3 regions of the Providencia sp. UF-224 genome follow, and region 1 is predicted to be linked to each of the others. Evidence: predicted binding sites of a transcription regulator. Region 1 holds the regulator's gene; each other region holds the start of a gene.
The links. The regulator PurR, encoded in region 1, represses purine synthesis genes. The targets are predictions, from matches to a motif close to CANGCAAACGTTTGCNTG.
Positions count from the first base shown of each region.

Region 2: the regulator PurR is predicted to act here: its motif matches at 2,541-2,558, upstream of gltS (sodium/glutamate symporter).
Region 3: the regulator PurR is predicted to act here: its motif matches at 7,295-7,312, upstream of AC4IFO_RS19010 (NCS2 family permease).

Region 1 covers NZ_JBSICC010000011.1:885-9,713, reverse strand. The annotation lists gene AC4IFO_RS12035 (hypothetical protein) at 42-497, shown strand; gene AC4IFO_RS12030 (YciI family protein) at 574-867, opposite strand; gene sodB (superoxide dismutase [Fe]) at 1,199-1,777, shown strand; gene purR (HTH-type transcriptional repressor PurR) at 2,207-3,232, shown strand; gene punR (DNA-binding transcriptional activator PunR) at 3,239-4,144, opposite strand; gene punC (purine nucleoside transporter PunC) at 4,265-5,488, shown strand; gene AC4IFO_RS12005 (helix-turn-helix transcriptional regulator) at 5,805-6,563, shown strand; gene AC4IFO_RS12000 (putative quinol monooxygenase) at 6,588-6,860, shown strand; gene AC4IFO_RS11995 (riboflavin synthase subunit alpha) at 7,057-7,722, opposite strand; gene AC4IFO_RS11990 (MATE family efflux transporter) at 8,000-8,829, shown strand, end outside.
Region 2 covers NZ_JBSICC010000014.1:76,393-87,925, forward strand. The annotation lists gene recG (ATP-dependent DNA helicase RecG) at 1-1,059, shown strand, start outside; gene gltS (sodium/glutamate symporter) at 1,158-2,372, opposite strand; gene AC4IFO_RS14410 (uracil-xanthine permease family protein) at 2,609-3,997, shown strand; gene AC4IFO_RS14415 (AsmA family protein) at 4,109-5,881, shown strand; gene fabY (fatty acid biosynthesis protein FabY) at 5,947-6,861, opposite strand; gene dtd (D-aminoacyl-tRNA deacylase) at 6,885-7,322, opposite strand; gene yihX (glucose-1-phosphatase) at 7,384-7,998, opposite strand; gene AC4IFO_RS14435 (LysR family transcriptional regulator) at 8,179-9,090, opposite strand; gene AC4IFO_RS14440 (M20 family metallo-hydrolase) at 9,354-10,676, shown strand; gene AC4IFO_RS14445 (M20 family metallopeptidase) at 10,669-11,533, shown strand, end outside.
Region 3 covers NZ_JBSICC010000028.1:10,704-22,236, forward strand. The annotation lists gene ilvB (acetolactate synthase large subunit) at 1-1,021, shown strand, start outside; gene ilvN (acetolactate synthase small subunit) at 1,024-1,308, shown strand; gene AC4IFO_RS18985 (alanyl-tRNA editing protein) at 1,477-2,139, shown strand; gene AC4IFO_RS18990 (helix-turn-helix domain-containing protein) at 2,136-2,696, opposite strand; gene AC4IFO_RS18995 (sulfite exporter TauE/SafE family protein) at 2,908-3,660, shown strand; gene AC4IFO_RS19000 (MFS transporter) at 3,847-5,043, shown strand; gene AC4IFO_RS19005 (ArnT family glycosyltransferase) at 5,076-6,761, opposite strand; gene AC4IFO_RS19010 (NCS2 family permease) at 7,400-8,746, shown strand; gene AC4IFO_RS19015 (Na+/H+ antiporter) at 9,004-10,653, shown strand; gene AC4IFO_RS19020 (carboxylate/amino acid/amine transporter) at 10,711-11,533, shown strand, end outside; gene metR (HTH-type transcriptional regulator MetR) at 11,495-11,533, opposite strand, start outside.

The DNA.
Region 1 (8,829 bases):
GTATAAAACACCTCTAACCCAGATTATAAATTGAGATTTTCATGAAAAAAATTTTCAGCATATTTTTATTTAGCACGATCATTACTGGCTGTAATAACAGTAAATTACTTGATAATTTCCCTGCTTCCGTTGGTACACAGAGCATGGCGTACTGCGTAAAAGATGCATGGACAAAAGATGCTTTAGCCCAAAATGAAAGTACAAATGATATTGTGGTTATCGAAAATAGAATGGGTGATGGCGCATTTTATGTCTTTGAAGATAATGGAATCGAAATTGTTTCTATAAGGGGTACCTATGGGTTTATCGGTAAAAGAACATCAGATATTGATATTAATTTCTATATAGCTGAAGGGAAACTAGAAACTGAACGCACAAAACGTAGACTGGCGCTCACAAAAGTATGTGCAAAAATTCCCAGTCAGGAACGAGAAGACATTTACTTAAAAACGGTTGTGTGTACTAATTTAGACGGTTGTAAATTCAGGAAAAAATAATAACTGATTACTCGTATTTGTATTTAGATTATAGATAAGTTAAAAATAGCTCCTTAAAAAGGAGCTAATCAACTCATCAGAATATATCGTTTAAGCCATCCAGCTTCATTGATGCATCAAAGGCTATGATTTTTACTTCAACGAGGCCTGCTTTCTGGAATGGATCTTCTTGATTACGCTCTTGCAATTTTTCTAAGTTATCTGATTTTGCAAGAATAATGCCACCGACTCGAGGAACTTGCTTTCCAGAGGCAATAAAAACCCCTTCTTCATAGCCTTTTTCCAACCATTTAATATGATTGTCCATTTCTGCATCTACATCTTCTAATGGTTTGATATAATTTAAAATCATGACGTAAATTAGGCTCATTTTTTTCTCCATAATGATTCAAAGTGACGACATACTACCCCTTTAAACTGAAAACTCGCCTACATATTTTTTCCTTCACGACTCTCTTATTTTGGTTCAATCATGACGACTATGCCAACAAGAGGTAATCATACGCTGTCATTTTTATTACTAACTTATCAACGCGATTACCTTTACCCTTTATAGGGTTAATCGTGTTACTATTAACATATTAAGAATCATACAGGCCATTTGGCAAAAAACTGTAGATAAACAACGAAGCACAATATTTCGCTCACTTTACGAGCAAACACCCATATGTTTTGTTACAAAAGCAATCAAGGAGTACGTCATGTCATTTGAACTTCCCGCTCTACCGTATGCTAAAGATGCTTTAGAACCTTATATTTCAGCTGAGACCTTAGAATACCACTATGGTAAACACCACAATACCTACGTTGTTAACTTAAACAACTTAATCAAAGGCACTAACTTTGAAGGTAAATCTTTAGAAGAAATCATCAAAACATCTGAAGCTGGCGTATTTAACAATGCCGCCCAAGTTTGGAACCATACTTTTTATTGGAATTGCTTAGCGCCAAATGCAGGTGGCGAGCCAACAGGTAAAGTTGCAGATGCTATCAATAAGGCATTTGGTTCTTTCGCTGAGTTTAAAGCGCAATTTACGGATGCAGCGACCAAAAACTTCGGTGCAGGTTGGACTTGGTTAGTTAAGAAAGCCGATGGCAGCTTAGCAATCGTCAATACTTCCAATGCAGCAACACCTATTTCAGGTGACGACAAGCCAGTTTTAACGGTTGATATTTGGGAACACGCTTACTACATCGATTACCGTAATGCGCGCCCTAAATACTTAGAAAATTTCTGGGCACTGGTAAACTGGAAATTTGTAGAAGAAAACTTAGCTTAATTTAATATGTTTTCCCAATAGAATAAGGGCGAGTTATTACTCGCCCTTATTTATTCACCCAATGAAGATGAAACACAACTAAAATAAATGTACAGCAATGAAAATAATCATCGCTAATGAACCCACTGCTGCTAGTATTCCATATTTAACATCTGTATCCATGAGTTCCTCTCATCCTAACAAAATTGAATTAATGATAACCACATAAACATTAAGGTTACTGAGTATACACATCCAAAAAAGCAAAACCAGTGTCTATATCACATGTTATAACATCAATTATTTCTTTCGTTTTTGCGCTAGATCAGACAAAATCGACAACAAATCGCTAAATTATTGCCAGCAAAGGATCTATGCATCAATATGCAGGTAATTTTTTAACTAGAATTCTTAGAGAGACCTATAGTTGGTCAGGAGTTTTGTTCCCCCATGGCAACGATTAAAGATGTGGCGAAACGCGCTGGCGTCTCTACCACTACCGTATCCCATGTTATTAATAAAACGCGCTTTGTGGCTGATGATACCAAAGCGGCAGTTTGGGCTGCTATCAAATCGCTCAATTATTCGCCTAGTGCGGTTGCCCGTAGCTTAAAAGTGAACCACACCAAATCGATTGGTTTGTTAGCAACATCAAGTGAGGCCCCTTACTTTGCAGAAGTTATTGAGTCCGTTGAAAATAGCTGCTACGAAAAAGGCTATACACTGATCCTCTGTAACTCTCACAATAATCTTGGTAAACAAAAAGCCTACTTACAGATGTTGGCGCAAAAACGTGTCGATGGCTTGCTGGTTATGTGTTCCGAATACCCCGATACACTTATCGGGATGCTTGAAGATTATCGTAATATTCCAATGGTTGTGATGGATTGGGGAACTTCCCGCGGGGATTTCACCGATAGCATTATCGACAATTCATTCCATGGGGGCTATCTCGCAGGGCGTTACCTGATTGATAGAGGTCACCGTGACATTGGTGTGATCCCAGGCTCCCTTGAGCGTAATACAGGGATTGGTCGTCTGACTGGCTTCCAAAAAGCCATGGAAGAAGCCAAAGTGACCTTAAAAGAAGAGTGGATTGTTCAAGGGGACTTTGAACCAGAGTCTGGCTATAAAGCGATGATGCAGATTTTAAGCCATAAACAGCGCCCTACTGCTGTTTTCTGTGGTGGTGACATCATGGCTATGGGTGCTATTTGCGCCGCGGATGAAATGGGCTTGCGTGTTCCACAAGACATTTCCATCATCGGTTACGACAATGTGCGAAACGCACGCTATTTCACCCCTGCATTGACAACAATCCACCAACCTAAAGAGCGTTTGGGTCAAATGGCGTTCGCAATGTTACTAGACCGTATTGTGAATAAGCGCGAAGACGCTCAAACTATTGAAGTTCACCCTCGTCTCGTTGAGCGCCGTTCTGTTGCTGACGGGCCATTTATTGACTATCGCCGATAACTCAACTTATGTTGATAACCACTCCGCGTTGAGCGTTTCATTATCACCAAGATAATCTAATAACCAACTCAGCGCAGGAGAGGTATTTTTCTCTACCCATGTTAAACAGCATGGGCTTGATGGAAATGGTTGTGCCAGTGTCAATTCTACCAATTTACCTTCAGCACACAATGGTGCTGCACGATGTTCAGGTACCATCCCCACACACAGCCCATTAGCTAAACAGGCTAAGCCGTTTTCCCAATAGGGGACAACTAAACGCCGTTGGTTATCCAACGCCCAAGTATCGCGTTTAGGTAAGCTGCGAGATGTATCTTCTAAGCACAAACTTGGATACTCACGCATTTCATCGTCTGTTAGGCTATGCCCTATTTTCGCTAAAGGGTGGTCAGGGCTTGCAACACACATCCACGACATAAACCCCATATCTCGAAAACTATAACGTTCACCAATTGGTGAAGCCCGTGTTGCGCCAATGGCGACATCTACTCGACCATCAGCTAATGCATCCCAAACACCATTAAAAACCTCGGGGTGTATATACAATTCAATATCAGGAAAATGACGATAAAAATCGAGGATAAGCTGTTCGGTGCGTTGAGGCTTAACGATGCAGTCTACCGCTATACTGAACTGACCTCTCCAGCCATTCGCAGCTTGTTGGCATTGATGACGGGTCTCTGTCATTTTTTTGATAACAGATCGGCTTTCTTTAATAAAAATCAGCCCTGCCTCGGTTAAAACAACGTCTCGGTGTCGCCGTTCAAACAAAGGGACTGCCAACCATTCTTCAACTTGTTTAACTGTATAGCTAATTGCCGACGGCACGCGGTGTAACTCATCTGCGGCACCACTGAAACTCCCCGTCCGAGCAACCGCATCAATCACTTCAAGAGCATGAGCAGACCACATAGCATCTCCTTTCAAATATTTTGATGGCAAGATCCAAATATTACCGTTTCACAAGACAAAAAAATAGCCTATACAATGGCACTACCGTTAACATTTTTTTAAATATCAGATAAGTAAATAATTATGACGACTGCGAAAAAAAATTCCCCTGGATTTATGCTATATCTTGCTGGATTAAGCATGTTGGGGTTTTTAGCCATTGATATGTACCTGCCTGCTTTTGGTGCAATGCAGACCACGTTGCACACAACCGAAGGGGCTATCAGTGCTTCTCTCAGTATCTTTTTAGCGGGCTTCGCGTTTGCTCAGCTACTTTGGGGCCCACTTTCAGACAAACTTGGCCGCAAACCAGTGTTAATTGTTGGGCTGACTATCTTTATTGTGAGCAGTTTGGCAATTTTTTGGGTCACTACAGCAACACAGTTATTAACTTTACGCTTTTTACAAGCCGTTGGTGTTTGCTCCGCCGCCGTTTTATGGCAAGCCCTTGTTATTGACCGCTATGATGAGGCAAGCACCCAAAAAGTGTTTGCATCAATCATGCCATTAGTCGCGCTCTCCCCTGCACTTGCGCCGTTATTAGGAGCATGGGTGCTCGAACACCAAACTTGGGAAGCTATCTTTTTAATCTTGATGGCTGTCGGTGTGTTATTACTGTTACCAACGTTTTTCCTCAAAAATGTGTCTGTCAAAAAACACGAGGATGAAAACCAGCCTCAAGCCAAAGTTTCATTTGGTAAATTACTGAGCTCACCAATCTTCAGTGGCAACGTTTTAGTTTATGCCTCTTGCAGTGCGGGCTTTTTTGCTTGGCTAACCGGTTCGCCGTTTATTCTGCGCAATATGGGCTTTAACCCTGCGGATATTGGATTAAGCTACATCCCCCAAACTCTTGCTTTCATTGTTGGTGGTTATGGTTGCCGTTTAGTTTTAGCCAAAGTACGTGCCGAAACCTTATTCCCGCTACTATTAATTGGTTATGCGGTTAGCATGTCTATCTTATTCATCATGGCTATCTATACCACACCATCATTAACCATGATTTTAATTCCATTTTGCTTTATGGCTGCCATGAACGGGGCGTCGTACCCAATAGCCGTTTCAAAAGCGTTAAATACCTTCCCTAGCGCAAGTGGTAAAGCAGCCGCCTTACAAAACGCCTTACAACTTGGCTTATGTTTCTTGGCAAGTTTGTTAGTTTCTGCTTTAGCCTTTGACCCGCTTCTTGCAACAACGGGTGTGATGGCCTTTACTATTATCCCAATGGCGATTGGTTACTTTATGCAACGTTGTGCTGTTAAATGTGAAAAAACATTGAAGCAAGCAGATTGCCAAGCAAATTAATTGCTTTAGATTCGTTATACACTGTGCCGCAGCTATGCGGCGCAGTTTTTAATTACAAACTGACCGTTCACCAAATATATTATTCTTAAGCTAACTGTAGGCACTGGCGGCACTTTTGTCATATTCAGTAACAGGAAGTATTTGCTTAAAAATGCGCTTTAACGCATCATTCACTAACCACTTTTACCTAATTAAAGCGTATTCCACTAATAAAAAGTCATTTTATTTTTTTATCTTCTAAAACTCATGTTTTCAATGGTTATTTTTCTTGTCAAAAAACGCTATCATTGCCATATCAAATAATGAGTGCTCAAGTATGATGTTGAAACAATATTATCCGCCAGATGAATTGAAAGGCTTTGTTAGTTCTATTTTGATTATCAAAGAATTCACCAGTGCGATTAAAATATTTCCAGGGACAGGGGCTGAGATTTGGATTTCATCAGATCCAATTTGCATGTCCGCCGATGGCTACTCCACGACTAACCCATTTCAACTCATCATTCCAAGAATCAACACATTTACAGCAAACCCTAACCATGCAAAAACCATGGTACTGCGTATCCGCCATGATGCCTTACGTTTTTTATTACCCCAACGTATATTCAATTATACAGATAGGCCTATTGCCCTTGGTGAAATTTGGCAAGATAACTGGTTTGAAGCGCTCGCGAATTCCTCTTTTAAGGAATTGTTAGATTGCTTTACCCAAACTAAAGCCAGCAAAAAGCCACATTTTACTGATGACATCATTGAGTTGCTCTATCGTAATCCTACGAAAAAAATCACCGACATTGCCGATGAAACAGGGCTACACCTGCGGGTTATCCAAAAAGAATTTCTCAAAGAGTATGGCATTACGCCTAAACGCTACCAGATCAATTGCCGTTTAGAGCATGTTTTAAAAAGTATGGTGATAGATCAAGACACTTATCGTTGGTTTGAAACTGGCTATTATGATCAGTCTCATTTTTACCGTGATTTCAAAAGATACTTCACTATGACCCCGTCGGCCTTTTTAAAATCCGATTATTCGCTTTTTTACAATACAAAAACCAAGTACCCATTAAGATAGTTCTTAATACATAAGGAGAACGGAATGAGTATTGTTGTGTATGCCCAAATTACAACTGAAAGAACGGATGGGTATTTAACTAGGGAAATCGTTCGTGACTTAGCAAAACTAAGCCGCCGTGAGAAAGGTTGTATTCAGTATGATCTTATGGCTAAAGAAAATGGCTATATTGTTTTTGAAGAATGGGAAAGCACCCATGCACTTGAAATGCACAAAAATAGCGCACATTTTAGGCGTTTAGTTGAAGCGATTGAACGTGATAATGCCAGTTTTTCTGTTAATTTTAGTGAAAAATAACTAACTAATAGGGCAAGGTTTTAATCAAATTAGCTGTTTTGGCAGTCTGTGGTGTTATTGACTCGATATTTCTGACAACTTTACACTTGATTAAGCACCTTTATCCTACCAAATCTAAAATTTCATTATTTTTATTCAGGCTATAGTAAAAAGAGTATTGCTATAGCCTGAATAATGTCAAAATATTGATAACTTATTAATCTACTTTAGTTTCTTCTGTTAAATCATTGCCCTGCTGCAACAATTTTTCTTGCTCTTTTTGATTAAGCACGCGCTCTACAGTATCAACAATCGCCTGAGTTTGTGGGTCTATCTCAATATTAATTTTATCCCCTAAACGCTTTTGCCCCAACGTCGTTCTTTCTAACGTTTCTGGGATTAGGTGTACACAAAAACGGTTATTGATAACATCCCCAACCGTTAGGCTAATACCATCAATCGCGACAAACCCTTTGTGTAAAATGTATTTCATCAATGCTTTATCATGAATTGATAGCCAGATTTGATGATTATCTTCTGAAGTGAAAATTTTACTGATTTCTGCGGTTGTCATAATGTGCCCAGACACCACATGACCACCTATTTCATCACCATATTTCGCGGCACGTTCAATATTGACAACATCGCCTTCTTGTAGCGCACCCAAATTAGTCAGACGGAGTGTTTCTTTAATTAAATCAAAGCTAACTCTTTCACCATCAATTTTAGTGACCGTCAAACAGCAACCATTATGGGCAACAGAGGCGCCCGTTTCTAAACCAACCAGTAATTCAGGGGTAAACTTCATGACATGAGTACGAAAATTCGCTCTTTCCGTAATTTCAACAATTGGAGCGGTCGCTTGAACAATACCTGTAAACATAATGACTCTCTGTGTCGTGAATTAATGAGTCCAGTTTACCTAAGAATTTTTTGAGATCTATCTTATTTGAGTGGTGAGATACAGACTGAATAACTGCCTGTAATCAAATACACAAAGAGACAAATGTGCTCTTTCATTAATAGGCAGTATATCTTTATTGGAATACATTGATAAAATGGATAGAATAAAGGGTTTTTAATAACACTTTGATTTATTGCTAAATCATTTATTTTTCTCGTTTTTTCTTCTTCATTATTTTTATTATAAAGGTGTATGCGTGCAGAAATATTTTACAGAAGCGCGTAGCTTGTTGGCTCTCGGTATTCCTATCGTTCTCGCTCAGTTTTCACAAACCGCCATGGGGTTTGTCGATACGGTTATGGCAGGTAGCGTCAGTGAAATCGAGATGTCCGCAGTTGCAGTTGGGTTCTCCATCTGGCTGCCAGCTATTCTTTTTGGTCAGGGACTGCTAATGGCGTTGACCCCTATCGTTGCTCAAATGAACGGGTCCGGCCGCCGTAATTTAATTGGCGATCAAATTCAACAAGGTCTATGGCTCGCACTCTTTTTAGCCTTAGGTATTATGTGCTTGCTTTATAATAGCCAACTTATTATTAGCAACATGCCACACATTGATCCAGAACTTGCCGATAAATCCGTTCGTTTCTTACATGCCATCATGTGGGGGGCGCCGGGGTATTTATTCTATCAAGTCTACCGTAGCCAATGTGAAGGTCTTTCGAAAACTAAGCCGGGGATGGTGATTGGTTTTCTGGGCTTAATGGTCAATATTCCAATTAACTATATCTTTATCTACGGTCACTTCGGTGCCCCTGCTCTTGGCGGTGTAGGCTGTGGTGTGGCAACGGCATCAGTGTATTGGGCTATGTGCATGATGATGAGATGGTATGTGAAACGTGCTTCGGCTCAGCGCGATATTCGCCCTACTGTTCCTTTCACATCACCAAATCCATTAATTTTAAAGCGAATTATTGTGTTAGGTACGCCAATTGGCTTAGCGTTGTTCTTCGAAGTCACATTATTTGCTGTTGTCGCACTGTTGGTTGCACCATTAGGCGTTGTTGCCGTTGCTGGACACCAAGTTGC
Region 2 (11,533 bases), on a different contig from region 1:
GAGCCATTAGGCATCAAAGTCGGCTGGCTTGCAGGCAAACAAAAGGGCAAAGCACGGGAACAACAGCAAGAAGCTATTGCAAACGGCGACGTTTCGATGGTGGTTGGTACACATGCCATTTTTCAGGAGCAAGTGAAGTTTAATGCTCTTGGGCTGGTTATCATTGATGAACAACACCGTTTTGGTGTTCACCAGCGCCTCGCTCTGCGTGAAAAAGGTGAACAACAAGGGTTCCACCCTCATCAACTCATTATGACCGCTACGCCAATCCCACGTACATTGGCGATGACAGCCTATGCGGACTTAGATACTTCGGTGATTGATGAACTCCCGCCGGGACGAACGCCCGTAACGACCGTTGCCATCCCGGATACACGACGTAATGATATTATCGAACGTGTACGCCAAGCCTGTATTGATGAAGGTCGCCAAGCCTATTGGGTATGTACGCTTATCGAAGATTCCGAGCTATTAGAAGCGCAAGCGGCTCAGGTAACCAGTGAAGAATTGGCGCTTGCACTCCCTGAACTTAAAGTGGGTTTAGTCCACGGGCGAATGAAGCCTGCGGAAAAGCAAAGCATTATGGCGGCATTCAAAAATAATGAAATTCAGCTACTTGTCGCAACAACCGTGATTGAGGTTGGGGTTGATGTCCCGAATGCCAGTCTAATGATTATCGATAACCCTGAACGTTTAGGCCTTGCTCAACTTCACCAGTTAAGAGGCCGCGTAGGTCGTGGCGCGATTGCTTCTCACTGCGTACTGTTGTACAAAACACCTCTCACACATACTGCAAAACAGCGCCTACAAGTGTTACGTGATAGCAATGATGGGTTCGTCATCGCCCAGAAGGACTTAGAAATTCGTGGGCCGGGGGAGTTATTAGGCACAAGGCAAACAGGTAATGCGGAATTTAAAGTGGCAGACTTACTTCGTGATCAATATATGTTGCCAGAAGTGCAACGGATCGCCCGCCATATTCAACAGCAATACCCTGAAAATGCACAACAAATTATTGAACGTTGGCTACCTGAGCGCGAACAATATGGGCATGCTTAAGCAAATAATCAAACTGCTGAATACATCTCTTTAAACGAAAATTGCCGTGAACTTATTCACGGCAATACCTGTTTTACTATCAATGATTAGAATATAAATTATCCCGCAATCGTCGGGAAAACGGGTAACATTAAATACAATTTGATGACAATAGCATTCACGATATCAATAAAGAATGCACCAACCATTGGCACAACTAAGAATGCTAAGTGAGATGGTCCCAATCTATCCGTTACGGCTTGCATGTTGGCAATCGCCGTTGGTGTCGCACCTAAACCAAAACCACAATGCCCCGCCGCTAAAATAGCAGCATCGTAGTTTTTACCCATCACTCGGAAGGTGACAAAAATCGCATATCCTGCCATTACGCACGCTTGTACCGCAAGAATGACAATCATTGGAATTGCTAATGATGCTAATTCCCATAATTTTAAGCTCATTAATGCCATGGCTAAAAACAGCGATAAACTGACGTTACCTAATACGGAAACTGCACGGTCAAATACCCGATAAAAACCCAGTATGGATAAGCCATTACTGAGGATCACACCAACAAAAAGAACACACACAAATTTTGGTAAAGCGAAAACTGTTTCCGCTAATAAACCCGAAAGGTAGCTACCGACCAGTAAACAAATTGCGATTAAAGCGATAGTTTCAATGAGCACCATTGAGCTTATCATACGACCTGACTGTGGCTTTTCAAACGCGGTGGGTACGTCTTTATCGTCTTCTAAGGTACCTGGCGTAGGGATATTTCGCGTTAGGAAACGTGCAACAGGGCCACCAATCAACCCACCTAAGACCAATCCAAATGTTGCACAGGCCATTGCAACTTCGGTTGCACTTTTAAAACCATAGCTCTCGGAGAAAATTTTTCCCCATGCTGCGCCTGTACCATGACCACCAGACAGCGTGATTGAACCAGCAAGTAACCCCATTAATGGGTCTAGTCCCAGCAATTTAGCGAGGGCGATCCCCACTGTATTCTGAACAAGTAATAAGCCGACAACCACAAAAATAAAGATAAACAGGGCTTTACCACCTGCTTTCAAACTCGCTAGGTTGGCATTTAAACCAATGGTGGCAAAGAAAGCCAACATCATCGGTTCTTGCAGTGATAAGTCGAAAGATAAGCTCCAGTCAAACATTTGCTTCAGCAAAAGTAGACTAAAAGCAACTAACAATCCGCCTGCAACAGGCTCTGGAATTGTATATTTTTCTAAAAAAGGAACGGTTTTAACGAGTTTCCGCCCAAGCAATAGTACTAGTGTTGCTGCTACCAAAGTCCCGTAGACATCAAGATGATACATTTACGTACCTCGTCTGTTGTTAAAATTATAAAATATTAGTAAGACGTTAATATCTTCCTTAAAACGCCAAAAACAGGTGAACAGATTAGAAAAAAAAACTGTTATAAATACAAGTTAAAAGATATAAAAATGTGATGAACTTAGTTTAACTATTTACAATATTTATTTTGCGCAAACGATTGCTTTTTAATTTGATCGCTTTACAATGCGTTTTTTGTTGGTGGGAAATGAAGGCAATGAATACAGCAACGTCTGAAAAACAAAATACAGAATCAACCATAAATACCCAGAGCGAGCTCATCTATAAATTAGAAGACAGGCCACCGCTTCCCCAAGCCCTGTTTGCGGCTGGGCAGCATCTCCTCGCGATGTTTGTTGCTGTTATCACCCCCGCCATGCTGATTTGCCAAGCCCTCGGCTTGCCTGCACACGATACCCAACGCATTATTAGCATGTCTTTATTTGCCTCTGGTGTTGCCTCTTTAATTCAAATCAGAGCATGGGGGCCGATTGGTTCAGGGTTGTTATCTATTCAAGGAACCAGTTTCAACTTTGTTGCACCTTTAATCATGGGCGGTGTTGCACTCAAGCAAGGCGGGGCGGATATTCCATCCATGATGGCAGCACTATTTGGTACATTATTAGTCGCTGCACTCACTGAAGTCATTTTATCTCGCTTCTTGCATTTAGCACGTCGCGTCATTACCCCGCTGGTGTCTGGTGTGGTCGTGATGATTATTGGGTTATCGCTGATCCAAGTCGGGCTAACCTCCATTGGCGGTGGCTATAGCGCAATTAGTGATAACACCTTCGGTTCCCCCGACTATTTAATTTTGGCGGGCATCGTTCTTGCGGTCATTATTTTACTCAATCGCCAAAAAAATCCGTATTTGCGCGTTGCCTCTTTGGTGATTGCAATGGCTGTGGGCTACCTTGCAGCGTGGTGGATGGATATGTTGCCAAATGCGCAGCCGACTGAGCCAAACCAATCCTTTATTACTGTTCCGGAGCCTTTTTATTACGGGCTGTTATTTGACTGGAACCTGTTAGTCCCACTGATTTTAATCTTTATGGTGACCTCTTTGGAAACCATTGGTGATATCACCGCAACCTCTGACGTTTCAGAGCAACCTGTCCGCGGCCCACTTTATATGAAACGCATTAAGGGTGGTGTATTAGCAAATGGCTTAAACTCAATGGTTTCTGCCGTATTTAATACTTTCCCTAATTCCTGTTTTGGTCAGAACAACGGGGTTATTCAGTTAACGGGTGTGGCTAGCCGCTATGTGGGTTATATCGTCGCATTAATGCTTGTTTTGCTGGGGCTATTCCCTGCTGTTGCGGGTTTTGTACAGCAAATCCCTGAGCCTGTTCTTGGCGGTGCAACTATTGTGATGTTTGGTACCATTGCAGCATCTGGCGTGCGTATTGTTTCCCGTGAGCCACTCAACCGCCGAGCGATTATGATTATCGCGCTGTCCCTTGCCGTTGGCATGGGCGTTTCACAACAGCCGTTAATTCTGCAATTTGCCCCTGATTGGCTGAAAACCTTATTCTCTTCTGGTATTGCCGCAGGCGGATTAACGGCAATTGTGCTGAATTTAGTTTTCCCACTCGAAAAATAATCTTTTATCTAAACCGCTAGAGTTGAATATTCTGGCGGTTCTTCTGTATGCTATCCTTAAATTGTCGCGATATTAAACGCATTCCCCCGCAAATTTGAGGAGCAGTTAGCTGTGAAATGGTTAATTAAATTTGTTACCTACGCATTCTTGCTACTGCTGCTATTGTTTATCGCCGCCTACATAGGATTACAAACGCGCTGGGGCGCTTCCTATTCGAGCCAATTCCTTAGCAAATTTACTGACTACGATATCCATGTAGGGATTATGGGCCATGAATTTTCCAATCCCGGGGAATTCATCTTCCAAGATGTTAAATTAGCGTCACAAAACAAAGATTTGTCCTTAGATGCACGCCAAATCGTGGTTGATGTGAATTGGCGCAATATCTTCAGCGGCACAGCAATTCACCGCTTCGTCATCACACAAGGTGAGCTTTCCACCACCGTATCCCCTGAATCAACACCACTGCCTATTTCGGCGAGTATTCTGCAATTTGAAAATAGCCAATTAACCCTTAAACAAGGTGATGAAACCATTTCCGCCACGGGCTTTACTGGTGGGATCACGCCATGGAAACCAACAGTTAATCACCCGTTTGGCTATGGTGATTTTCGGTTTACCGCTAACCAGTTAAAAATTAATGAATTACCATTTAAAAATGTCGCGCTGACTGGAAAATTGCAAGAGCAAGTCACTGAAATCAGCAAAGCAAGTGCCTACCTGAATAACGGTTATATTGTGGGTGAAGGAAAAGTGTTTACTGATGGGGCAATAACCATTGATTCCTTGGCAATGAATAAGGTTGGCTGGGAAAACAATGTTGATTTCGATACATTATTTGATGCGATTAATAGCGATAGAACCATTCAAATCAAAAATCTTGAATTAACCAATATTGATATTCAAGGAAAAGACTGGGCGCTTTCAGGGCTGAGTGCACAAATCGATCAACTCAGTTTGGTCAGAGGCAGTTGGACAGGCCCTAAAAGTAAAATCAGCTTTAACGTTGACCAGTTGGTCATCAAAGATCAGCAACTTAGTACACTAATTGGTGACCTAAATATTGATGGAGACAAACTCAACATCAATAAATTATCAGGCTACTACAACAAAGGCGTATTTAATTTAAGTGGTGCTTGGCAACGTAATGACCAACTTCTTACCATTAATGAAGGTAAATTAGGTGGCATTTTATATACCTTGCCAGAAACATGGCTGACCTTTTTTGCTGAGCCCGCGCCATCTTGGCTGTCTGGCTTATCCATCAAAAAATTTACTGTCACTCAATCTTTATTAATGAATATCCAGCCAGAGTTCCCGTTCGAATTCACAGCATTAAGCGCCAATATTGAAGATGTTGACCTCATTAAGCAAAAACAGTGGGGAGTTTGGAGCGGTAAAGCGACATTCAATGCCGATAGCGGCACAATTAACCAAGTTTTAGTTCGCCGCCCATTCTTAGAAGTACGTCAAAGCGGGAAATCTTCTGCAGCAGCGAGTTTGACAGTCAGTACTGACAGAGGGATCAGTAAAATTGGCGTATTGGTGAAACAAGAACCGAAAAAAGTGCCATTTTTATTGCGGGCCTCTGGGACTAACATTGATTTAATCGATTTAAACCAATGGGGATGGTCAGGTTTCCCAGCACAAGTTGTCGGGGATTTTGATGCAACACTACAGGGCGATTTTCTTGCACCTTCCGTCGCCAAAAGTTTAAATGGCGAACTGATGGCGATGCCACTTCAAGGTAAGCGCTTATATCGCACGGTAGTAAAAGGGGTTGTAACTTCTTCGGTGGAAACACAAGAAGGCATACCAAATATGGAAACAACGCCAGTGCCACAAGATGCAACACCACAAGTTCCAGCTTTAATAACACAATAGTGAACAAGTAAAAGGCAGGTCACATGACCTGCCTCTTCATATTATTCAACCGACAATAATATGTTCTACTTTGTTTTTTCGACTGGCAACACCATATACACCCCACTGAATACTGCACCAACTTGGTTGTCTGGGTTGCTCACTTCAACTTTCAGTTTTACGCGTGCTTTACTGCCCCGCGCTAAGCGATCGAGGTCACCACTCATATTCGCTAAATCTGCAATCGCTGTTGGCCTACCACTAACGGGTTTACCATAGCGGATGTTGGCATCCACTAACACAATGTCGCCACCAAGTTGATGCTCTTGCATTAACAGCCAAATCAGCCCCCAGCCAGTTAATGTAGCGAGTGAAAATTGGCTACCTGCAAAAATGGTTTCATGAGGGTTTTGATTACCCGCTTCTGGCATCGTCGTAATAAAACGGGTGCCTGTATATTGCTCGATGCGAGCACCCATTTTTTCACTTAACGGAATGTATTTATGCCACGCTTGCTGTAATTCACCACACCAATCAGGGCGATGCAGAATTTGGTCTAGGGTTTCAATCGGCTTGATCATCAAATAGTGGCGAACAGGTGTTTTAAGCTGCCCTGCAACTTGTCCCCTATTTTCAAACCCCATTTTGTTAAAGAAAGGAACGGCTTCTTCGCGTACACTGGAAACAATACGTTTTACGCCTTCTTGCCGAGCAACAGACTCCAGCGCCATAATAATCAGCTTACCCAGCCCTTTGCCTTGCATGACAGGGTTTACGGCGAGGAAGCGAATTGCACCTTCGTTATCAGCATTAATATATAAACGGCCAATCGCCAAAATACGGTTTTTATCATCCACCACCATTTGGTGATGAGCCGTTAAATCATAACCGTCTTTTTCAGAACCAAGGGGTTGGTTGAAGGGTTTTCGCAACATTTCCCAACGAAAGTGGTAGTAAGTCGCAAATTCAATTTCATCTTTCGGTGTACGTAAATGGTACATCGGCTCCCCCTTTAAAAATGGAATCACACTTGCAGCCAGAAGGTCACAGGGCCGTCATTGGTTAAGCTCACTTGCATATCCGCAGCAAATTGCCCTGTTTGGGTCATGACACCCTGCTGACGGCTTTGTTCCACAAAATATTGGTACAACTTGTCGGCTTTTTCAGGCTCTGCTCCCCCAGAAAAACTGGGTCTCATGCCTTTTTTGGTGTCCGCCGCTAACGTGAATTGTGAAACAACCAGTAAACTGCCCCCTGCTTGCTGAACATTCAGGTTCATCTTCCCTTGTTCATCACTAAAAATACGGTAGCCCAGTACCTTTTCACATAAGCGTTTTGCTTTTTGCTCGTCATCGTCTTTTTCGACGCCAAGCAGAACCAATAAACCGGAGTCTATTTGCCCAACCGTTTGTTCATCAACAACAACACTCGCGTGAGTGACTCTCTGGATTAATGCAATCATGATTACTCTGCACAAAAAGATGGAGCAACGTTAACCGTTGCTCCATCATCAATATCAAATGTTATTCAACTTCAGCACTAAAATCGTAAGTACGGAAATATTCAGGAACGGTATCTTTATCCACAACATGAACAGCACGGATACCTAGGGCTTGCGCTGCCTTGACATTTTCCTCTACATCATCGAAGAAAACCGCATCTGCCGCGTCAAACTCTTCAGATTGCAGAACATATTTGAAGATTTCAGGGTCCGGCTTACGCATACCTAAATCTTGGGATAAATAGAGAAAATCGGAGGATGCTGCAATTTCTGGGTAGTGTTCTGGCCAGTAGTCTAAATGTAGGCGATTGGTATTCGATAAGACGACAACACGGTGGCCTTGCTCACGCAGGCGCTCCATAATATCAATCACTTCCGGTCTTAACGAAATAAAAATAGCGTGCCAGCCTTCAGCGAAATCTTCAAAGCTCAGCGTGATCCCCATTTCTTCACAAAGCAGCTCTGCAAACTCTATATCTGAAATTTTCCCACACTCATGTAATTGAAAGATATTGCCAAAAGTAAACCGTGATTTGATTTCTTCACTTGGCGTCCCGCTCAGTTCAGACCATTTATCAAACACACGATTAAAGTCGATATCAATAATCACATTACCCATATCGAAGATATACAGCATAAATTTTCCTCTTTGTTATTCACTAAATTTACTTTAATCATTATTCGTCCAACTGAACAGCCCTAATTGGTGATAATTCACGTTATTTTGTCAATTTATCGATTGAGCACTTAAACCAGAAAATCGCGGCCAACCTAACTATTTTCACTGCAAATACCATGACGGAACTATTTACCACGTTTATGCAGATTCATTACTACGGCAATAAATACGGAATAACCGAGCTAAATGCTCCCCAGCTGGGGTCAACGTTGCGTCCCGACGCTGCACGAGGGCAAATGTGGCATACGGTAATTTTTCGATTAAATCCAATGCGATATACCGCTGCTCAAAGAGGGGTTCATCCACCGTGTCTATCGACACAATGGTCAAAAAATCACTTTGTGCGACTAAACTTAAGCAACCAATTAAGGTTTCACAGGTCACACTGAAATCCATGGGCCGCTCCATCATGGAGAACACATCGGCGAGCTGCTTGTAATATGTGCCTTTTGGGGTTGGCATCGTCCAATCGCAGTCCACTAGCTCAGTGAGCGATTTCGCATGTCGTAAGGGGTGATCTTTGCGCATGATCACTTTGTACTCTTTTTGCATTAGCCGCTCAAAATTAAACTCTGCATCCAAGCTACCGGGGTAATAAGTGTTAATCGTGAAGTCCAGTTCTCCCTGTCTCAATTGCGTTAGCATCGTCAATAATTGCCCCTCCATAATACGTAATTTGATATTGGGATAGTCGCGATGAAATTGAGTCACCACTTTTGGCATTAATGAACGAGCAATACTGCCTGCAACACCGATATTCACCGTTCCACCAATCAACCCGATACGCTGTGAAATCTCTTCTTGCCCGACACGTAATTCTTCAAGTATTAAGCTCGCACGACGTAAAAAGCCCTCGCCGCATTCCGTTAAATAAATCCCTTGGTTACTGCGAATAAACAGTTTAGCCCCCAAGCTGCTCTCTAATTCACGAATAGATTTCGTCAATGCTGGTTGAGAAAGTTGTAAAAAACGGCTGGCAGCTCGAATACTGCCATGGCGGCTAATTTCGACGAATGCCCTGAGCTGATTTAATTTTATGGGTGGTGCCATATCAATACCCCGATAACTTTTAGTTATATAGCCAAAGATAATTGTATCTTTTTCACTCTAATTTGATTGTGTACAGTCAGGAAATAGAGAAACAAAAAATTAACATTTAGTAAATTAAACAATTTTTTATAAATTAAAATAAATAACGCAAATTAATATACTATTTTTTAAGACTAAACGAATTTTAATTTTAGTTCCTATGCACACCCCTATTTCAACATCCCTGTACTGACTTTTCTTGTGATAACTAAAAGAGATACAAAATGAATACTGACTTAAATAGCACCATCCAGCAGATGGCACAACAATTACAAGCATGGCGGCGTGATTTTCATCAATATGCAGAATCAGGTTGGTTTGAATTTCGTACAGCAACGCTGGTTACCGAAGAACTGCATCAGCTTGGCTACCAACTGCAATTAGGCAAAGAAGTTGTTAAAGCAGATGCGCGAATGGGGCTTCCCTCTGAAGAAAAATTAGCAGAACAAGAAAAAAGAGCGATTGAACAAGGCGCTTTAACTCAATGGCTACCCCACTTTTCAGGGGGATTCACGGGTATCGTTGCCACACTTGATACTGGTCGTCCAGGCCCAACACTGGCCTTTCGTGTCGATATGGATGCCCTTGATTTAAATGAAGAACATTCGTGCCAACACCGTCCACATAATGAAGGTTTTGCGTCCTGTAACCCACACATGATGCACGCGTGCGGCCACGATGGGCACACCGCCATTGGCCTTGGCCTTGCCCGTATTCTCAAGCAATATGAAGCGAAGCTGTCTGGCCGCATCAAAGTTATCTTTCAACCTGCTGAAGAAGGCACTCGTGGTGCTAAATCCATGATGGAAGCCGGTGTGGTTGATGATGTCGATTTCTTTGTGGCTATCCATATCGGTACAGGTGTGCCAAAAGGCGAAGTCGTCTGTGGCAGTAAAAACTTTTTAGCGACCACAAAGTTTGATGTGACCTATCAAGGTGTTGCAGCACATTCAGGTGCAAAACCTGAAGATGGCAAAAATGCGTTAATTGCCGCAGCTCATGCAACCTTAGGCCTATACGGTATCCCACGTCACAGTGAAGGAAGCTCACGAATTAATGTCGGCGTATTGCAAGCTGGTATCGGCCGCAATGTCATTCCCGATACGGCACTGCTAAAAGTTGAAACACGCGGAGAAACCAATGAAATCAACGAGTTTGTCTATGAAAAAGCGATGAATATCATTGAAGGTGCTGCAAAAATGCAAGATGTCGCCTTTGATATCAAACTGATGGGTGCGGCACAAAGCAGCCACCCTAGCACGCAATGGGTTGATTTTATTTGTGATTTAACAAAAAACCACCTTCCTGAGTTAACCTCTATCGTCAAAAACCGCCCACAAGCTGCAGGCTCGGAAGATGCGACCTATTTTATGGAACGCGTAAAAGCGCGTGGAGGCCAAGCCACTTACATGATTTTTGGCACACACCTTAGCGCAGGTCACCACAACGAGCGCTTTGATTTTGATGAAGACGTGATGACAACGGCAGTAAAAACACTGTCAACCATTGCCCTGCATCTCCCTGAATTCGGAGCTAAAAATGGATAAACAATTCACATCATTTATTGGTGATTATATTGAAAATCACCGCGCCCAGTTTACCGCGCTGAGCGACAATATTTGGGATCACCCTGAAACCCGCTTTGAAGAAACCTATTCTGCTAATTTACTTGCTGATGCGCTAGAGCAAGAGGGCTTCAACGTTGAAAGAGGGGTGGGTGATATTGAAACCGCGTTTATCGCCAGCTATGGCTCGGGTTCACCTGTCATTGCATTACTGGGTGAATATGACGCACTCGCAGGGTTAAGCCAACACGCGGCTTGCAGCGAACCAAACCCCTTAGTAGAAAACGGTAATGGTCACGGATGTGGTCATAACTTACTCGGAACCGCCGCATTATCGGCCGCTTTTGCCGTCAAAGCTTGGCTGAACGACAATAATTTATCCGGTACGGTACGGTTTTACGGCTGTCCAGGGGAAGAAGGCGGTTCAGGTAAAACATTCATGGTCAGAGAAGGTTTGTTTGATGATATTGATGCCGCCATTACATGGCACCCAGAGTCATTTAGTGGCGTCTTTAATGTACAATCCCTTGCTAACATTCAAACCGCTTTTCGCTTTAAAGGCATTGCTTCCCACGCAGCAAACTCCCCACACCTTGGCAGAAGCGCCCTTGATGCCGTCACATTGATGAATGTTGGCGTGCAGTTTTTACGCGAGCACATTATTCAAGAAGCTCGGATACACTATGCCGTCACCAACACAGGAGGCGCATCCCCAAATGTCGTACAAGCTGATGCAGAAGCCCTCTACCTTGTCCGCGCTCCACAACTAGATGAAGCACAAGATATTTACCAGCGTGTGATTAATATTGCGCAAGGGGCTGCCCTGATGACGGGAACGC
Region 3 (11,533 bases), on a different contig from region 1:
TGCATCGACAGAAACGGCGATTGCATTTGCGGAAAAAGCCTCTTTGCCTACAACCATGACCTTGATGGCATTGGGTACTGTCCCCATGCGACATCCATTGTACTTAGGGATGCTTGGGATGCATGCCGCAGCAAGTACCAATATGGTGATGGAAGAATCGGATTTACTGATTGTTATTGGGGCTCGTTTTGACGATAGAGCCATCGGAAAAGCCGAAAAATTTTGCCCTAATGCCAAAATTATTCACGTTGATATCGATAAAGCGGAAATCAGTAAAATTAAGCGCCCAGACATTGCTATCCATGCAGACGCAGGGCAAATTTTAGAATTATTGCTGCCATTGGTTGAGCGAAATACGCGAAGTGAATGGATCAAACGAGTTGATGAGCTAAAAGAAAAATACCCATTAAACTTGAGTGAAGCAGATAACCCATTAAACCACTATGGGCTGGTGTTAGCAGCCGCCCGCGCTGCGGGTGAGGATGCCATTGTCACGACAGATGTTGGCCAGCATCAAATGTGGGCTGCGCAGGTATATCCGTTATCTCGTCCCCGCCAATGGCTGACTTCAGGTGGCTTAGGGACGATGGGCTTTGGTTTACCTGCTGCGATTGGTGCTGCCTTGGCTGAGCCTGAAAAAACCATCGTTTGTTTTTCTGGTGATGGTAGCCTAATGATGAATATTCAGGAATTAGCGACAGCAGCTGAGCACCAATTAAATATCAAAATTGTTTTGATGAATAACCAAGCGCTGGGCATGGTTCATCAACAACAAGATTTATTTTTTGAAAATCGCATATTTGCTGCAGCTTATCCGTACCAAACTGACTTTATTAAGATAGCGGCAGGGTTTGGTTTACAAACCTGTGATTTGAATAATGAGGCAGACCCTGCAATGGCGCTGGAAGCAGTAATGAATACCAAAGGCCCTTGTTTAATTCATGCCCTGATCGATGTGAATCAGAAGGTATATCCAATGGTTCCACCGGGTGCCGCTAATATTGATATGATTGGAGCGTAATTATGGTACTTGAACATCACCCAATTGCTTTAGAGTTAATTGTTCGTAACCATCCAGGGGTTATGTCACATATTTGTGGCCTGTTTGCGCGCCGAGCATTTAACGTAGATGGTATTCTTTGTATGCCAATTAAGGATAAAGACGAGAGTCGTATTTGGTTATTAGTCCAAAAAGACGAACGCTTATCGCAAATGATTAACCAAGTTGAAAAGCTTGAAGATGTTAGGGAAGTTCGCTTTAGCGATAACCTACAGCTGTTTGAAACAATGCAAAATTATTTGCAGTAATTCTTAAGCTTAGATTATTTAAAAAAGCTCATACTTTGGTATGGGCTTATTTTTTAGCCAAATAATATCAAATTCAGGGTTTCTTAAAACGAACATCGGTGATATAACATCGAAAGATAAATAAAAAGTTTCTCAGTTTACGTTGAAGAATAAAAGGAACAAAAAAAGATGCAAAACAATATCTATCTTTCTAATACCTATCTATATGAAATAGAGACAAAGCTAGTTAACCAAGGGATTGATGAAGAAGGGCACTGGGTTGCACTTGAAGAAAATATTTTCCATCCTCAAGGTGGTGGTCAACCTGCGGATACGGCTTGGATTAATGAACACAGCGTTCGGATTAGGAAACAACCGAGTGGGCTAATCGTTGCTTATTTACCTGAAAGTGTCGCTTTCAATACTGAATACAGGGTCATTGCGAAAGTGGATAGTGAGAAACGCCAACGTTATGCTGCACTTCATACCGCAGGGCATTTGCTGAATTGGGAATTACGCCGTTTTGGCTGGATGGCACAAAAAGGGCACCACTTCCCAGATGAATCCAGAGTGGAATTTACCATGATGGAAAATCAGGTAACGCCTTTTGAAGAGCTTGATAGCGCGCAAATTGAAGGCATCATTAATGAAAGCTTACAGAGTGCTCGCAAGGTTGATATAAAGCAAAATGGCGAAATGCGAATAAGTTATATCGACCAAACGGAAGAGATGCCATGCGGGGGAACACATGTTTCTTCATTAGATAGTATTTGCCATTTTTCTATTAAGTCGATGAAATTTAAAAAAGGCACTTTGCGTATCAGCTATGATGCACAGCATGTAACTGCTTAAACACCGTCACTGATATGAGAGTATGTCATTACGACAGTTGCTTGAAGTTCACCGTCCATACATAAGTAGGTATGGGGAAAATCGCCGCTAAATGCATAAAAATCCCCTGCTTCTAAGACAACATTTTGCTCGTTGTTTAAGCGTAACATGAGCGAACCTGAGTTAACCATAATATGTTCATGGGTTCCCGTCATGTGAGCAGGGCTGTTAATAATTGCCCCCCGTTTCATTGTTAATTGCCAGATTTCTGAGATATTACCCATGCTGATGCGGAATTTAAATTGTTGAGAATATTCATCTTCATCACTTGGCATTGATTTTACTAAATAAGGGTAGGTCTCATGTTGTCGTGTGAATAAATCACTTAAGGGAAATCGCAGTGCAATCGCGATAGCTTCTAGTGTATCAATGCGTGGGTTTGAGTCACCAGATTCGAGTTTCGATAGTGCTGCTTTCGATATACCGGAAAGACGAGAAAGTTCGTTAAGCGAAAGGTTTCTCGCTTGTCGGAGTAAACGAACTTTTTGGCCGATTTTTATATTAATTTTTTTTTCCATGTTGCGCCTTTCCCTGAACAGTGGTTTATCGTGTTAATTCTACATCACTCAGAGAATCAAATCACATATTCTTGGTTATCCATGTTATTTCAATACGCTATCTGATTTTTTGATAGAGATTTGAATTTTAAAAAATTAAAAAAATAAAACTATTTAATAAATACGATAAAAACTATAGTTTGAGTGTTAAAAACTTTCGGAGTTTAGTGCTATGCCGTTTGAATTATTCGCACCAGAAATGGCGATTTGTTTTGCGACATTGTTGTTTGCTTATATTGTTTTTGGAATGGCGGGGTTTGGTTCAGCACTCATTGCTACGCCTGTATTAGCAATGTATTTGCCATTGAATATGATTGTTCCAATTTTGGCTTTAATTGACTTAACAGCTGCTGTGTTAAATTTATTTAAAGATGGAAAAAACGCGGATTATCAGGAAATAAAATGGATAATTCCACTCATGGTAGTGGGAAGTTTAATAGGTGCTGCCATTTTATTAAAAACACGACCCGATATTTTAGTTTTTTTATTAGGGATTTTTGTTATTGGTTATGTATTAAATGCTTTTTTTTCAAAAAAAGCCCAAAAACCCTTTTCAAAAGCACTGGTTGTGCCTTTTAGCCTGATTGGGGGCGTTTTTAGCGCATTATTTGGAAGCGGTGGTTTTATTTATGCAATGTATTTATCAAGCCGTATTGAAGATAAACAGCGCTTTCGTATTACCCAAATGACGTTAATTGGTTTTAGTACACTAACCCGCGTGGTGATTTTCCTCGTTATGGGGGTGTATCTTAATCTTGATATTTTATTGATTGCATTAGCATTTTGCCCTGCTATGTTGATTGGAACTTGGGTAGGAAGGCATATTACATTAAGAATCTCTCGTGAAGCCTTTTTGAAAATTATTAATCTCGTTATTTTAGTTTCAGGTATTGCCTTGTTATATCGATATTTCTTTGTTCTTTAATTATAAATTTCGCCTAATAACACAAGTTTATTTTTAAAGATAAATAGCGGAATATAAGCAACATGCTACAATCACCGCTGGCATTATTGGGTTCATACGTAATGCGGCGGTTTTTTATATTATTAATAATTAATTTTATGGAGTTAAAATCTAATTCGTTAATTAAGGATTTAGATTAATACCAAAATGAGCTCTGATAATCAGTGTTTGCAAAATTTTCGACATTCCCCTTCATTTGCTATTTTTACCATTACTACCAGTATTGCCGTTATCGGTATCGTCATTGGGCTAAGTATTCCAATGGTGGCATTGAGATTAAACAATTATGGCGTTAACGAACTCACGATAGGCATTATTTCAGCGGCGCCAGCTTTAGGAATGTTTCTAATAGCTCCTGTTGTACAACGCATTGTGCAATGGTCAGGCAAGCGCAAGGCAATGTTAATTGCCACTATTATTTCAGGTATTAGTTTATTGCCGTTATTAAGCACATTGCCTCTTTGGTTATTATTTCCTTTAAGGTTAATCACAGGGTTAGCAAGTGGTGTCATGATTTGTTTAGGTGAAACATGGATTAATGAGTTATCACCTGAAAATAAGCGGGGCCGAATTTTAGCGATTTACACCACGGTATTCACTGTGAGCCAGCTACTCGGGCCTTCTTTTATTGCTTATTATGGTGTGGAAGATAAATCCCCTTTACTTATCTGTACCCTGATCCACCTTATTTCCGTTGTGTTATTTATCTTAATGGATCAAAAAGTGGGTGATCGTATTGCTGCCTCAGCAGAAAAATCAAATTTTTCCATTATTCAATTTGTGAGAGTTGCTCCGGGAATTTGTGGCGGAATTTTATTTTTCGCTTTTTTTGATGGCACAATTTTGTCCATGTTCCCTATCTATGGAATGGGAATGGGGCACACGGAAGCGGTAGCTGCCTTAATGATTAGTGCGATTTTAGCGGGTGATGCAATTATGCAACTGCCTTTTGGCTGGTTGGCCGACCATATGAATCGAGAGAAACTCTATCGAATTTGTGGTGTTGTGACATTGGCTGCCAGTATTTTACTGCCTTTCACCATCACTCAGCCTTATTTAATTTGGGTATTATTATTTGTGTTGGGTGCAACGGCAGGTGCAATTTATACCATTGCATTGGTGCAAATTGGCCAATATTTTAAAGGGAATGAGCTGATTATTGCGAATGCAGCAGCAGCGATGTTGTGGGGGATTGGCAACTTATCTGGGCCTCTGCTCGCAGGGGTGGCGACATCAATTTCGCCGTCAGGCTTACCTATTTTACTGATTTTGTCTGCCGCTATTTTCTTGTGGTTTACCCGTGAGAAATATAGTGCCCAAGTTACTGAACAAACGACATATTAGTTTTTAGCGGGTGTTTTTGCACCCGCTTCAATTTATTCTGTGACTTTATAAACCACTAAATTTTCACGGTATTCATCAGGCCTATGGTTGTGCCAAAATAATCTCATGCCTTGTGGCGCTGGTTTTACCTCTTTTGATAACACGATTAGCCAGCGGCACTGTTCGGGTTTTTCGAACCTATCTTGCCTTTGATGCAAAACTTTTGTGTAGTAGTACAACATTGGAGCTTCAGATTCACCAATGTTATCGGAAGCCATGCAATCATTAGCAGTATATTGCCCTGCTAAATGTTGTTTTAAATCGACAAAGACCCCTTCGAAACCTTTTGTGTAATCAATCCAACCCAAAAATAACGTTAAGATCACGCCCCAAACAGTGCAGAGACCAAGCACCCAGTTTTTCATCATTTGAAACGCAGGGGAAAGGTTTGGGATGATCCGGTTACGCAAGAACCAAACAAGTGTAATAAATACCCCGCAGAAAAAAGTGATAGCGGAAAAAGGCATTTGGTAACTCATAGGAAGCCAGCGGCTAAACAGTGTTAAATATTCTTGATGGTGGCCCGTTAGTACAATGAAATAGCTGATCCACAAAAACACGACCACTAATGACCAAAATACCGCACAGAAACGCGAAAGCCCATTTAAGACTTTTTCAGGGATCGCTAACAGCACAGGGGTGCCAATAATGGCCATCGGTGCGATAAAAGGGAGAAGGTACAATGCCCGACCGGATGCTGAGATTTGCAAAAAAACGATACCTAAGAGTGGGAATAGCGTCAGTAAGTAGGCGTTGGAATTAGTTAAGCGTTGAATTGGGTGGCGTAAGAAGTAAGCCACAGCCAGCAAACCGGATGGAAGGGCAAACAATGAAACGGCCGCAGGAATACGTGTTAAATTTGCTTTTGCACCTAGTTTTTCAACAGAAAACCCAAAAAAGCGCCCGATATTATTTTCCCAAAACCATACCATAAATAAATCAGGGTGTTGCAAGTAAAGTAAAATAGGCCAAGGGAGAATAGCAAGAAGGGCGAGCAACCCAGCAGCAAAACTGTAGAGCCAAAATTGTTTTGTTCGGCATTGGGCTAAAAATACAGGGGCTAATAACAGACAGATCCACAGAACACCGGGGATAAAGACGCCCTTTGAGAGCATCGTTACAACGGTGCCTAGGCAAAGCCAAATGGCAGACATGCCCATTTTTTGTTGTTGGATCAAGCCTAATAACCCATAAAGCCCGATTGTTGCACCTGCTATTAGGGCGACGTCAGTAAACATATCATGGCTATGGCGGAGGATCCCTGGCGCACAAGCATACAGTGCAAATGCAATCCAAATACGGGTATCGGTAAAGTCTTTTGCAATAAAAAAGCGGCGAGCCAATAGAATAAAAAATGAAAAATTAACCACCGAGAAAAACAAACTGGCGGTTCGTGCCGCATCATAAAGTGGCATAACCCCTGAAAATAAATGGGAGGTTAGGGTCGCGACCCAATAATAAAGCGGGGGTTTTTCCATAAAGGGCTCGCCCGCGTTGGTTGGAACGAGCCACTGCCCTGTTTCATACATGGTTTGAATAATACCAAAACTGTAATTTTCATCTTGTTTCCATGGGCTATGGCTATAAATACCAGGGAGTAAATATAGAGCAAGAAAACAGATAAAAAGCAGCAAAACACCCTGTTGTAACGTGATTGATGGTGTATTTTTATTTGACATATTCATTTAAGACTTTAATTCGTTGTGATAAAAATAAAACAATAACCATGGTAAATAATAATTTAGTTTATATTTTTAAAAATAATATTTACTGAGTAACGGATATATTTACTCTGTTAAAAAATATTATTTTATAATGCATGTTTAAACTATTTTACCATGAAATAATAATGAGTTAGCTAAACGTTTTGTAAGCAAATATTCGGTGATTATACCAAAGAAAATAATCGTGCTATCTAAACAAAGTCTATATGAAACTGAATTAGTTATTTCCACTTATTTTATTATTAATAAAAGGTGAGTAAAAATCGGTATTATTCACATAACTGAATTTTTCTTTGGCGGGTATTCTATTTTTCTAGGTTGAAAATGGAATGAGATGCATGCAAAAAACTAAAAACACTTGATCATTTGCCCGTTTTCGAACGATAATTGCTCTCCTCACAATACGCCTTACTCTTATTTTTAAGCCAAACGATTGCGCAATTGTTTTTATTGAGGTTTTTTCCCTTAATTCATTTGGTTTTTATAAAAACGTAATCGTTTACGTCAGCGAATGTGTGATAAGTCAGCAAGATGGGCATACAAACTTACTGGCTTTTAAAATGTTCGATTACCATTAACAGCAGAGGTATACCATGTCAGGCCAACAGGCTTCATCCAACTGCAAATTGGATTCATTTTTTAAGATCACCGCGCGCGGCTCTTCCGTTCGTCGTGAAATCATCGCAGGGCTAACGACATTCTTAGCGATGGTTTATTCTGTTATCGTTGTGCCTGGTATGTTGGGGCAGGCCGGTTTCCCGCCTACTGCCGTGTTTATTGCAACGTGTTTAGTGGCGGGTTTTGGTTCATTACTCATGGGGTTATGGGCAAACTTGCCGATGGCCATTGGTTGTGCCATTTCACTTACCGCCTTTACCGCTTTCAGCTTAGTTTTAGGTCAGCAAATTAGTATTCCTGTTGCGTTAGGTGCGGTGTTCCTAATGGGGTGTCTGTTTACGATTATTTCTGTCACAGGCATTCGTAGCTGGATTTTACGCAACATGCCAATGGGGATTGCTCATGGGACGGGAATTGGTATTGGCCTGTTTTTATTACTGATCGCGGCAAATGGTGTCGGTTTAGTGATTAAAAACCCAAATGCAGGTTTACCTGTCGCGTTAGGTGAATTTACCTCTTTCCCTGTTTTAATGTCACTCGCGGGTCTCGCTGTTATTTTCGGATTGGAAAAACGCCGTGTGCCAGGTGGCGTGTTATTAGTGATTATTGCGATTTCAATCATTGGTTTGATTTTCGACCCTTCGGTGAAATATCAAGGCCTATTTAAATTACCATCACTGGGTGATGATGGCCTTTCGTTGGTGTTCAACATGGATATCATGGGGGCATTACAGCCAATGGTATTACCAAGTTTATTGGCATTGGTAATGACGGCAGTATTTGATGCGACGGGCACTATCCGCGCAGTAGCTGGGCAAGCTAACTTATTAGATAAAGACGGGCAAATCATTGACGGCGGAAAGGCATTAACCGCTGACTCTGTAAGCAGCATTTTTGCAGGTGCAATTGGTGCTTCACCCGCGGCGGTTTATATTGAGTCCGCTGCTGGTACCGCCGCAGGTGGTCGTACTGGTTTAACCGCCGTTGTTGTCGGTGTTTTATTCTTGTTAATCCTATTCTTATCTCCATTGTCATACCTCGTACCGGCTTATGCGACAGCACCTGCACTGATGTACGTTGGTTTGTTAATGTTAAGCAACGTTTCAAAATTAGATTTTGATGACTTTGTTGATTCAATGTCTGGCCTGTTGTGTGCAGTGTTTATTGTCCTGACGTGCAATATCGTAACGGGTATTATGCTTGGCTTCGCCGCGTTAGTGATTGGTCGTATTTGTGCAGGTGAATGGCGTAAACTGAATATCGGAACTGTTGTGATTGCGGTCCTTTTGGTGGCATTTTATGCTGCTGACTTAGCAATCTAAAGTTAATTCTAGTTACAAGGCGGGGGTTGTTACCGTCTTGTAACGCATTATTTTGATTAATCGCAATGTATAAATTTTTTTCCCATAGAACGGTGGCTAGCGATAGAATAGACATAGAGCGGTGAATTAAGTGGATGTGCTGTTTTCCACTCGTAGCCGCTTGATTGTCATAATCGAGGTCTGGACGGTGCTATCTCTTACTATGCGGCGGCAGGCAATTTTGAGTTCTGGTCGTCTGGTTAATCAGTAAGGGCAACATGGAAATTTTCTTTACTATTCTTATTTTGATTTTAGCCGTCTCTGTTTCAGGGGTTGCCGCTAAAATTCTTCCTATCCGTATTCCGCTTCCACTTATTCAAATCGCGATTGGTGCATTGTTGGCTTGGCCGCAATTTGGCTTGCATGTCACCTTTGATCCTGAATTGTTTATGGTTCTATTGATCCCACCTTTGCTGTTTGTTGATGGTTGGAAAACACCCACTCGCGAATTTTTCCAAAATGGCCGAGAAATTTTTATTCTCGTACTGGTTTTGGTCTTAGTTACTGTTGTGGGAATGGGGTTCCTCATTCACTGGTTACTACCTAGCATTCCATTGATTCCTGCCTTTGCACTTGCTGCGGTACTTTCGCCAACAGATGCGGTTGCGTTGTCTTCTATCGTTGGAAAAGGGCGAATTCCGAAGCGCATGATGAGTGTCCTTGAAGGTGAAGCATTGATGAACGATGCTTCCGGTCTGGTGGCATTGAAATTTGCTGTTGCTATTGCGATGGGAACTATGGTGTTTAGCGCTTCAGGGGTGACTATTGAGTTCTTCAAAGTTGCTGTAGGGGGCTTATTAGCAGGGATTATTGTAACGTGGTTGTACAGTAAATCCTTACGGTTAATGAGCCGCTGGAGTGGGGATGACCCTGCGACGCAAATTGTCTTTATGTTATTGCTGCCATTTGCCTCATACATGATTGCTGAACATATTGGTTTTTCTGGTATTTTAGCTGCCGTTGCGGCAGGGATGACAATCACTAAATCTGGCGTGATCCGCAATGCACCTCTCGCGATGCGTTTGCGGGCGGATAGCGTTTGGTCGATGTTAGAGTTTGTATTTAACGGTTTAGTTTTCATCATGTTAGGGCTACAGTTGCCTGGTATATGGGAAACATCGGTTATTCAAGCAGATCTCGACCCAAGTGTTGAGACATGGATGTTATTTACCGCGGTTGCTGCGATTTATTTTGCCTTGTTATTACTGCGTTTTTGTTGGCTGTGGCTGATGAAAAGGTTTAGCCGTTTGTTCTTAAAGAAAAAACCGCTGCAATTTGCGAATTATACTGTGCGTGAACTGTGGTTGGCGTCATTTGCGGGTGTGCGCGGGGCAATTACCTTAGCGGGTGTGCTCTCTATACCGCTATTTTTAACGGATGGGTCACCGTTCCCTGCCCGCTATCAGCTTGTGTTTATCGCTGCGGGAGTTATTTTGTTTTCCATTTTTGCAGGGGTGATAGCACTGCCATTATTACTGCGAAACTTTAAAGTGGGCGACAAAGAAGCGGATGCCAGCGAAATTCGGATGGCGAAGGCTAAAATGGCTGAAGTGGCGATTGTCAGTTTGAATAAAATGGAGGAGCGTTTATCTGCGGACGTGGATGAAAAGCTCGACTCAGAAGATATCAGTGAAGTCGCTTCTCGTGTAACGGGTTATTTGAGACGCCGTACGGCGGGGCAAGATGAAATTGAACATAATTTGCAAATTGAAGACCTTGAACGACGTTTTCGCCTGACGGCATTGCGTGCTGAACGTGGTGAACTTTATCACTTACGTGCGACGAAAAAAATCAGCAATGAAACCCTGCAATCTTTATTGGTCGACTTGGATTTATTAGAAGCCGTGCTGATCGAAAAAGAGCATTAAAACGAAAAACCGAGTATTCTACTCAACATTCTTTAGTTTGAGACAGAATACAGCATTATGTGGTTACTCGTTATCACGACGCTGCTTTGGGCAGCGTCTTTTAGTTTGATTGGTGAATATTTAGCAGGCCAAGTCGACAGCTGGTTTTCAGTGTTAGTGCGTGTTGGCCTTGCTTCAATGGTATTCCTACCTTTCCTACGTTGGCGTCAATTTAGCGCTAAAGTGATTTCACTCTATATGTTAGTGGGCGCTTGCCAGCTTGGGATCATGTACCTATTTGTTTTCCATGCCTATCAATACCTAACTGTGGCGGAATTTTTGCTATTCACAGTATTAACGCCACTGTATGTCACACTAATTTATGATTTATTAGAGCGTCAGCCACTGCGTAAAGGGTATTTATTTAGCTCTTTGTTGGCGGTGATTGGTGCGGCAATTATTCGCTATGATCATTTGAGTGAATCGTTCTGGCTAGGGCTTTTGTTCGTGCAATTAGCCAATATCTTTTTTGCTATCGGGCAGGTAGGGTATAAGCGTTTGATGGAGGTACATCCCATTCCTCAACATCAGGCTTTCTCGTGGTTCTATCTGGGCGCAACCTTAGTGGCACTCATTGGCTGGTTACTGTTTGGTAATAAATCCATGATGCCAACCACAAACCTCCAATGGGGAGTGCTACTGTGGCTTGGTGTTGCTGCATCCGGTATTGGTTATTTTATGTGGAACTATGGGGCGACAAAAGTAGATGCTGGAACCCTAGCTATCATGAATAACATGATGGTTCCAGCTGGTTTATTAGTGAATTTCGCCATTTGGCAGCAACATCCTAATTGGTTGAGTTTTACCATTGGATCGAGCCTAATAATTGCGTCTCTTTGGG